DNA from 2 places in the Pseudoalteromonas sp. P1-8 genome. Region 1 is predicted to be linked to the other one. Evidence: predicted binding sites of a transcription regulator. Region 1 holds the regulator's gene; the other holds the start of a gene.
What was found. Region 1 encodes NrdR, which represses ribonucleotide reductase genes. Its sites were predicted from a motif close to AAACACNANATNTNGTGTTT; they were not measured.
Positions count from the first base shown of each region.

Region 2: nrdA (class 1a ribonucleoside-diphosphate reductase subunit alpha) is a predicted target of NrdR. The motif match lies at 1,607-1,626, and genes of this name have one in related genera.

Region 1 covers NZ_LJSO01000002.1:381,698-386,136, forward strand. Annotated here, with positions in the region: gene thrC (threonine synthase) at 1-149, shown strand, start outside; gene AN213_RS20155 (hypothetical protein) at 206-574, opposite strand; gene glyA (serine hydroxymethyltransferase) at 865-2,121, shown strand; gene nrdR (transcriptional regulator NrdR) at 2,230-2,679, shown strand; gene ribD (bifunctional diaminohydroxyphosphoribosylaminopyrimidine deaminase/5-amino-6-(5-phosphoribosylamino)uracil reductase RibD) at 2,682-3,821, shown strand; gene AN213_RS05255 (riboflavin synthase) at 3,826-4,439, shown strand, end outside.
Region 2 covers NZ_LJSO01000001.1:574,443-578,881, forward strand. Annotated here, with positions in the region: gene ubiG (bifunctional 2-polyprenyl-6-hydroxyphenol methylase/3-demethylubiquinol 3-O-methyltransferase UbiG) at 1-663, shown strand, start outside; gene AN213_RS02625 (HAD family hydrolase) at 663-1,337, shown strand; gene nrdA (class 1a ribonucleoside-diphosphate reductase subunit alpha) at 1,730-4,015, shown strand; gene nrdB (class Ia ribonucleoside-diphosphate reductase subunit beta) at 4,086-4,439, shown strand, end outside.

The sequences.
Region 1 (4,439 bases):
AATTTAAAGACAGTGTAGAAGAAATTTTAGACATCGAACTACCTATGCCGAAACCACTTGCTGATGCGCTAGCAAATGAGTGTTTGGCTGAAGATATTAACTTTGATTATCAATTGCTTCGAACTGAGCTGTTAAATAAATTAGCATAACCTTGATTATAGAGCGGCTAAGCCGCTCTTTTTTATGCAGTCTTTTAATAAAGCACTCAATGAAGTAACGAATGGCTATGACGGTTTAAAATCCGCATGCTTAGAATGACCCCTGCCGAGATACACAGCAAAATACTGATCACCGAAACGAGTTCATTTTGCGTCCATTGCATCAAGGTGAATGCCGAAATAAAAATGATAAAAGGTTTAAATTCATAGTAATAGCGACGTTTTCTTTGCTTGACTCGCTGGCTTGAATGATCGGTTCTTCTGGCTTCAGAACGCATCCGCCAAATGTTAGCACCTAATAAAAATAAGATTACACCGATTAATGTAGGCACATAATTATTGGCTAATGTGATACAACTGATGCCGAGAAAAAAGTATCCGTAGGGGACTAATTCGTATATTGGTTTAGCTAACATGTACTTATACCATCCTTGATATTGACCAGTCTTATAAGCTTAGTTTGCCCTAATAAAAACGCAATTTAACAGAGCGATTTTTGTTTAAGTAACATTTTAAATATCTATGAAATATTTTAAATTTATAAATTTTTGTTATGTATCAATAAAAAAATATCATTATTAAAACACTGTGAAATAAATTCAATCCCTGTTTAAATATGTTCATCTTTACAAGATAGGCAAAAGTGCGTTTTAAGCGTACAATACAGCCTTTAAAAAACACCATACACGTTGCCTTAGGAGACCCCATGTTAGAACGTAGCATGAATATTTCGGATTTCGATCCAGAGTTATTTGCAGCCATCAATAAAGAGACGGCTCGTCAAGAAGAGCACATCGAACTGATCGCGTCTGAAAACTACTGTAGCCCACGCGTACTTGAAGCGCAGGGTTCTCAGCTTACCAACAAATATGCTGAAGGTTACCCAGGCAAACGTTACTATGGCGGTTGTGAGCATGTTGACGTTGTTGAGCAATTAGCAATTGACCGTGCAAACGAATTATTCGGCACAGATTACGCTAACGTTCAACCACATGCGGGTTCACAAGCAAACGCAGCTGTTTTCCAAGCTCTTCTTCAGCCGCACGATACAGTACTAGGTATGAGCTTAGCTCATGGTGGTCACTTAACTCACGGCTCACACGTTAACTTTTCTGGTAAAACGTACAATGCAATTCAATACGGCCTAAACGACGAAACAGGCGAAATTGATTACGCTCAAGTTGAAGCACTTGCATTAGAGCACAAGCCAAAAATGATCATCGCTGGTTTCTCTGCATACTCAGGCGTTGTTGACTGGGCTAAATTCCGTGAAATCGCTGATAAAGTAGGTGCATACTTATTCGTAGATATGGCTCACGTTGCTGGTCTTATCGCGGCTGGTGTATACCCAAGCCCAATCCCTCACGCACACGTTGTTACAACAACAACTCACAAAACATTAGCAGGTCCTCGTGGCGGTCTAATCGTTTCTGCATGTGGAGATGAAGAGATCTACAAAAAGCTAAACAGCGCTGTTTTCCCTGGCGGTCAAGGTGGTCCTTTATGTCACATCATCGCTGCTAAAGCGGTTGCTTTCAAAGAAGCATTACAACCAGAATTCAAAGCGTACCAAGCGCAAGTTGTTAAGAACGCACAAGCAATGGTTGAAGTACTGCAAGAGCGTGGCTATAAAGTTGTTTCTGGTAAAACAGACAACCACTTATTCCTTCTTGACCTAATCGATAAAGATATCACAGGTAAAGATGCTGACGCTGCACTAGGTAACGCAAACATCACTGTAAACAAAAACTCAGTACCAAACGACCCACGTTCACCGTTTGTAACGTCTGGTCTTCGTATTGGTTCTCCGGCTATTACTCGCCGTGGTTTCAAAGAAGCTGAGTCAAAAGAGCTTGCAGGCTGGATCTGTGACGTACTAGACAACATCAACGATGAGTCTGTACAAGCAGAAGTAAAAGAGAAAGTTAAAGCTATCTGTAAAAAATTACCAGTTTACGCTTAATTACTAGTTAAACCGTAATTAAGATAACAATAGCGTTGTTTTTTGCTATTATAAAGGCCGCTTACTAAGCGGCCTTTTTTTGTTTTTTATAAACGGAAGTTGAACCCTATGCATTGCCCTTTTTGCACCGCAAAAGATACTAAAGTAATTGATTCTCGACTAGTTGGCGGTGGTCACCAAGTGAGACGTCGACGTGAATGTAACGAATGCCATGAGCGCTTTACCACCTTTGAAGGCGCTGAACTTGTGATGCCAAGAGTCATCAAGCAAGATGGTAGCCGCGAACCATTCAATGAAGACAAATTACTGAATGGCTTGCATCGCGCTTTAGAGAAACGCCCAGTGAGCACTGAGCAGGTCGATGAAGTCGTTAACATTATTAAATCTCAACTTCGTGCTACGGGTGAGCGTGAAATCTCTAGCCATTTAATTGGCGAATGCATCATGGAGTCACTAAAGAAACTCGACAAAGTAGCCTATGTGCGCTTTGCATCGGTTTATCGTTCATTTGAAGATATTCGCGAGTTTGGTGAAGAGATCGCTCGTTTAGGTGATTAATCATGTCGTTTACAGAGCTTGATACAGCTTACATGGCGCGTGCCATTGAGCTTGCTAAACAAGGTCGTTTTACTACGACGCCAAACCCGAATGTTGGCTGTGTTTTGGTTAAAGATGGCGAAATAGTCGGTGAAGGGTTTCATCAATTAGCAGGGCAGGGCCATGCTGAAGTGAATGCCTTGGCTGTAGCTGGCGACAACGCGAAAGGCGCCACTGCATATGTGACTTTAGAGCCTTGTAGTCACTATGGGCGCACTCCACCTTGTGCCGAAGGTTTAAAAGCAGCAGGTGTAAGTAAGGTCATTGCTGCTATGGTTGACCCAAACCCTGCGGTGAGTGGTCGCGGCCTACAAATTTTAGCTGACGCCGGTATTAGCGTTGCATCTGGTTTACTTGAACAACAAGCGCGCGATTTAAATAAAGGTTTTTTAAAGCGTATGGAATCTGGATTGCCATATGTGACTTGTAAAATGGCATGTAGTTTAGATGGTAAAACAGCGCTAAATAACGGCCAAAGTAAATGGATAACAGGCCCTAAGGCGCGCCAAGATGTGCAAGCATTTCGTGCGCAAAGCTGTGCTATCCTAACCGGTGCAGACACCGTTATTACTGATAATGCCAAACTTAATGTCCGTGTTGATGAGTTGCCATTTACCATGCCAACCTCGTTGCCTTTGCGCCAACCAACCCGAATCATTATTGACTCACAAAACAGGTTAACGCCTGAACTTGCGTTATTCAGCATCGAGAGCCCGATGATAATTTTTACCACGTCGCTTGATAATCATACCAAGTGGCCTCACTTTGTTAAACACGAAGTGGTGCCAGCAAATAACAATAAAGTTGATTTATCGGCGGTTTTAAAGCGTCTTGCTGAACTACAATTTAATCATATTTGGCTCGAAGCGGGTGCAACCCTTGCAGGGGTGTTCGCAGAGCAAGATTTAATTGACGAATACATTGTTTATATTGCCCCTAAGTTAATAGGTGATATGGGCAAAAGCTTACTAAACTTTGCAGAAGTCACCATGATGAGTGATATCACTGAACTGACCTTTACTGATACAGTGATGATTGGCGATGATATTCGCTTAACAGCGATAAAAGCAAAGCAAGCCACAGACATTGAAAATAAAGAGTAGCACTATGTTTACTGGAATTATTGAAGCAACAGGTAAAATTGTTGAACTAACACAAAAGCAAGGTGATCTAGCTATTCGTATTCAAAGCCCTAATTTGGATATGAAAGACGTCAAGCTCGGTGACAGTATTGCCACCAATGGTGTGTGTTTAACGGTTGTCGCTAAACATAGCGATGGTTTTAGTGCTGACTTATCAAACGAAACAATTAGCTTAACTGGGTTTGCACATTATAAAAAAGGTCAAACAGTTAACCTCGAAAAAGCCATGCAACCGGTTTCTCGCTTAGGTGGGCACTTAGTGTCAGGGCATGTTGATGGTATTGCGACTGTCGAAAGTATTAGTCCCAATGCTCGTGCAACCGAGTACTGGTTAAGCACAGACAATGATTTAATGAAGTACATTCCGTACAAAGGTTCTGTGTGTATTGATGGCATTAGCCTAACCGTCAACGAGGTTGAGCAAAATCGCTTTAAGCTGACGATTGTTCCGCATACTGCAGAGCAAACAACGATTGCAGAATTTCAGGTGGGGACTCAGGTGAACTTAGAAGTTGACCAGATTGCTCGCTATTTAGAGCGCCTAATTAAAGGGGCTGAACAACCTTCCCGTTCAGACAT
Region 2 (4,439 bases), on a different contig from region 1:
GCCATCGCAGAACGTTGGTGGGACCGCGATGGAGAGTTCAAACCCCTTCATGAAATAAATCCTCTTCGCTTGGATTTTGTCGCTGATAAAGTAGGCGGCTTATTTGATAAGGAAACCTTAGATGTTGGCTGTGGTGGCGGCATCTTAAGTGAAAGTATGGCGCGGATGGGCGCTAAAGTAACCGGCATCGATATGGGCCAAGAGCCACTTACCGTTGCTAAGTTACATAGTTTAGAAACAGGCGTACCTGTTGATTATATAAAGGTACCTGCAGAGCAATTTGCTGCTGAGCACCCTGCTCGCTTTGATGTTGTGACCTGTATGGAAATGCTTGAGCATGTTCCAGATCCTGCTTCTATTATTCGTGCTGTAGCAAAGCTTGCTAAACCGGGCGCCGATGTATTCTTTTCAACATTAAATAAAACACCAAAAGCTTATTTGTTTGCTATTGTCGGTGCTGAAAAGCTTTTAAAGATGGTTCCTGAAGGTACTCATGACCATAAAAAGTTCATCAAACCTGCACAGCTTATTGCATGGGCAGAAGAAGCGGGATTAAAAGTACGCGCCAGTACCGGCCTTAACTATAACCCGTTTTCTAAGCAGTACAGCTTAAATGATGATGTAAGTGTTAATTACATCCTCCACTTTGAGAAACTAGCCTGATGAGTGGTGTACAAACACCCTCTATCGATTTTGATGCTTTTATCTTTGATTTAGATGGCACACTACTCGATACCGCAGATGACTTAGGTGGCGCATTGAACCGCGTGTTAGCAGATGCCAATGTGGCGCCTGTTGCTGAGCATGTTTATCGCCCTGCTGCGTCTAACGGTGCAAATGCATTATTAGAAGTAGGGTTTGGGGATAAATGGCCCGAACTTGAACAACTCGCCTTGCGCCAGCAGCTTCTTGACTACTACGCCGAAGATATTGCTGTGCACAGTAAATGTTTCAATGGCATAGAACAGCTTTTAATTGCACTTGAGCAAAACAATATTAAGTGGGGCATTATGACTAATAAGCCCGGCTTTTTAACTGAGCCCTTAGTGCAGGCTATTCCCTCTTTGCGTGATGCAAAGGCAGTTGTGAGTGGCGATACATTAGCTGTGTCAAAACCATCACCGGATCCACTATTACACACTGCTGAGATCTTAGATGTTGATCCGAGCCGTTGTTTGTATATCGGTGATGCTGAACGTGATATTCAAGCTGCAAAAGCGGCCAATATGTACAGCGCAACAGCGTTATGGGGTTATATACCCAGTGTAGACGCTGCACTTGGCTGGCAAGCGGATTTCAATTGGCAAACGCCAATAGATGGTTTTAACCATATATAGTGTTATTTGATAACTTAAACACCATATATTGTGATTTGATTTACTTTTGAGCATTCATTGATGATAAAAAAATCAGTCAAAATTTATTTTTAAAAACGGTAAATTTTCTGGATCTTTTGTTGATTTCTACAAATTTCGTCGTCTATGAATGTTCAAAGGTTAATGGTCACTAACACAATGCGTTTATCCAATAGTTATCCACAAAATGGGGCAATTCTATCCCTTGCAAAACAGCGCAGACCACACTATCTTGTGATCTGCAATTTAAACAACACCAGATATTGTGGCTAAATGTTATTCAATTAGATCACCCTGGCGTTTAATAATAATAATTACATAAAGAATACCTTTGTCTTTACAACTATAATTTCCCAAGGAATACAGGCAAAACTATGAACCAACAGCTATCTGTAAGCAAACGTGACGGCCGTAAAGAGTCACTTGATCTAGATAAGATCCATCGCGTGATCGCTTGGGCCGCAGAAGGTCTAGAGAATGTGTCTGTCTCACAAGTTGAATTAAAATCACATATTCAATTTTATGACGGCATTCGTACCGATGACATTCATGAAACAATCATCAAAGCTGCAGCTGATCAGATCTCTAAAGATACGCCTGATTACCAATACCTAGCTGCTCGCTTAGCTGTATTCCATTTACGTAAAAAAGCGTACGGTCAATTTGAGCCACCACGCTTATACGATCACATCACTAAATTAGTTGAAGACAAGCGTTATGATCAACACCTACTTGTTGATTATACCGAGCAAGAAATTGACGAGTTAGATGCTTACATCGATCACAACCGTGACTTAAACTTCAGCTACGCTGCTGTAAAGCAACTTGAAGGTAAGTATTTAGTTCAAAACCGTGTTACTGGTGAAATCTACGAAAGTGCACAGTTTTTATATATCTTAGTGGCTGCAAGCTTATTCTCTGATTATCCAAAAGAGACACGTCTTGATTACATCAAGCGTTTTTATGATGCAGTATCTACATTCAAAATTTCATTACCTACACCTATTATGGCAGGTGTACGTACTCCTACACGTCAGTTCAGCTCATGTGTACTTATTGAATGTGGTGATAGCCTAGATTCTATTAATGCAACATCGTCTGCGATTGTTAAATACGTTTCACAACGTGCCGGTATTGGTATTAATGCCGGTCGCATTCGTGCCCTTGGTAGCCCTATTCGTAACGGCGAAGCGTACCACACAGGTTGTATTCCGTTTTATAAGCACTTCCAAACAGCAGTTAAGAGCTGTTCACAAGGTGGTGTTCGTGGCGGCGCAGCAACGTTGTTCTACCCACTTTGGCACTTAGAAGTTGAAAACCTACTTGTTCTTAAGAACAACCGTGGTGTTGATGATAACCGTGTACGTCACCTTGACTACGGTGTGCAGTTCAACAAATTAATGTATAGCCGTTTAATCAAAGACGATTACATCACATTATTTAGCCCTTCAGATGTACCAGGTCTATACGATGCGTTCTTTGAAGATCAAGCAAAGTTTGATGAGCTATACATCAAATACGAGCAAGACGAGTCAATTCGTAAAAAACGTATTAAGGCGATTGAGTTATTCTCAATGTTTGCACAAGAGCGTGCGAGCACAGGTCGTATCTACTTACAAAACGTTGACCACTGTAATACGCACAGCCCGTTCATCTCGACTGTGGCACCAATTCGTCAATCTAACTTATGTTTAGAAATTGCATTACCAACTAAGCCACTTACCAATGTAATGGATGAAGAAGGTGAAATTGCACTTTGTACGCTGTCGGCGTTTAACTTAGGTGCAATTGAATCACTTGACGAATTAGAGGAACTTGCTGAACTTGCAGTACGTGCTCTTGATAACTTACTTGATTTCCAAGACTACCCTGTTCCTGCGGCGAAAAACGCAACTATGGGTCGTCGTACGCTAGGTATTGGTGTTATTAACTACGCGTACTACTTAGCGAAAAATGGTAAGCGTTACTCAGATGGCAGCGCAAATGCCCTAACTCACAAAACATTTGAAGCAATTCAATATTATCTAATGAAAGCATCAAATGAGTTAGCGAAAGAACGTGGTGCGTGTCCTAAATTTAACGAGACAACGTATTCTCAAGGCATTATGCCAACAGATACTTACAAGCGTGACCTAGATCAGTTCTGTGAAGAGCCGCTTCACTTAGATTGGGACTCATTACGCGAAAGCATTAAAGAGCACGGTATGCGTAACTCTACGCTATCTGCCCTAATGCCTTCAGAGACATCATCGCAAATCTCTAACGCAACAAATGGTATTGAACCACCACGTGGTCATATCAGCGTTAAAGCAAGTAAAGATGGTATCTTAAAGCAAGTAGTGCCAGATTATGAAAATCTGAAAGATAACTACGAGCTACTGTGGGATATTCCTTCAAACGATGGTTACCTACAACTTGTTGGTATTATGCAAAAATTCGTTGACCAAACGATCTCTGCAAACACTAACTATGATCCATCTAAGTACGAAGGCGGTAAAGTACCTATGAAGGTGCTATTAAAAGACCTACTGACTGCGTATAAACTTGGTGTTAAAACCCTGTACTATCACAACACACGTGATGGTGCATCAGACTCTCAAGATGAGTTAACACCAGAGGTAGAAGATGACGGTTGTGCAGGCGGCGCTTGTAAAATCTAATTAAATTAATAACATAACAAAAGCGGGCTCATTAGCCCGCTTTGTCCTGACTGTTTTTTGAGAAATCACTATGTCATATACAACTTTTAGCCGAAATCATAATAACCAATTACAAGAACCGATGTTTTTCGGCCAAACGGTAAACGTGTCACGTTACGACCAACAAAAGTACCCTATCTTCGAAAAGCTAATTGAAAAGCAACTTTCGTTCTTTTGGCGTCCTGAAGAAGTTGATGTAAGTAAAGACCGTCTTGACTTCCAAGCGTTACCAGAGCACGAAAAGCACATCTTTTTAAGCAACTTAAAATATCAAACGCTACTTGATAGTGTGCAAGGTCGTTCGCCTAACGTTGCGTTACTACCTATTGTGTCTATTCCTGAGCTAGAAACTTGGATTGAAACATGGGCGTTCAGTGAAACTATT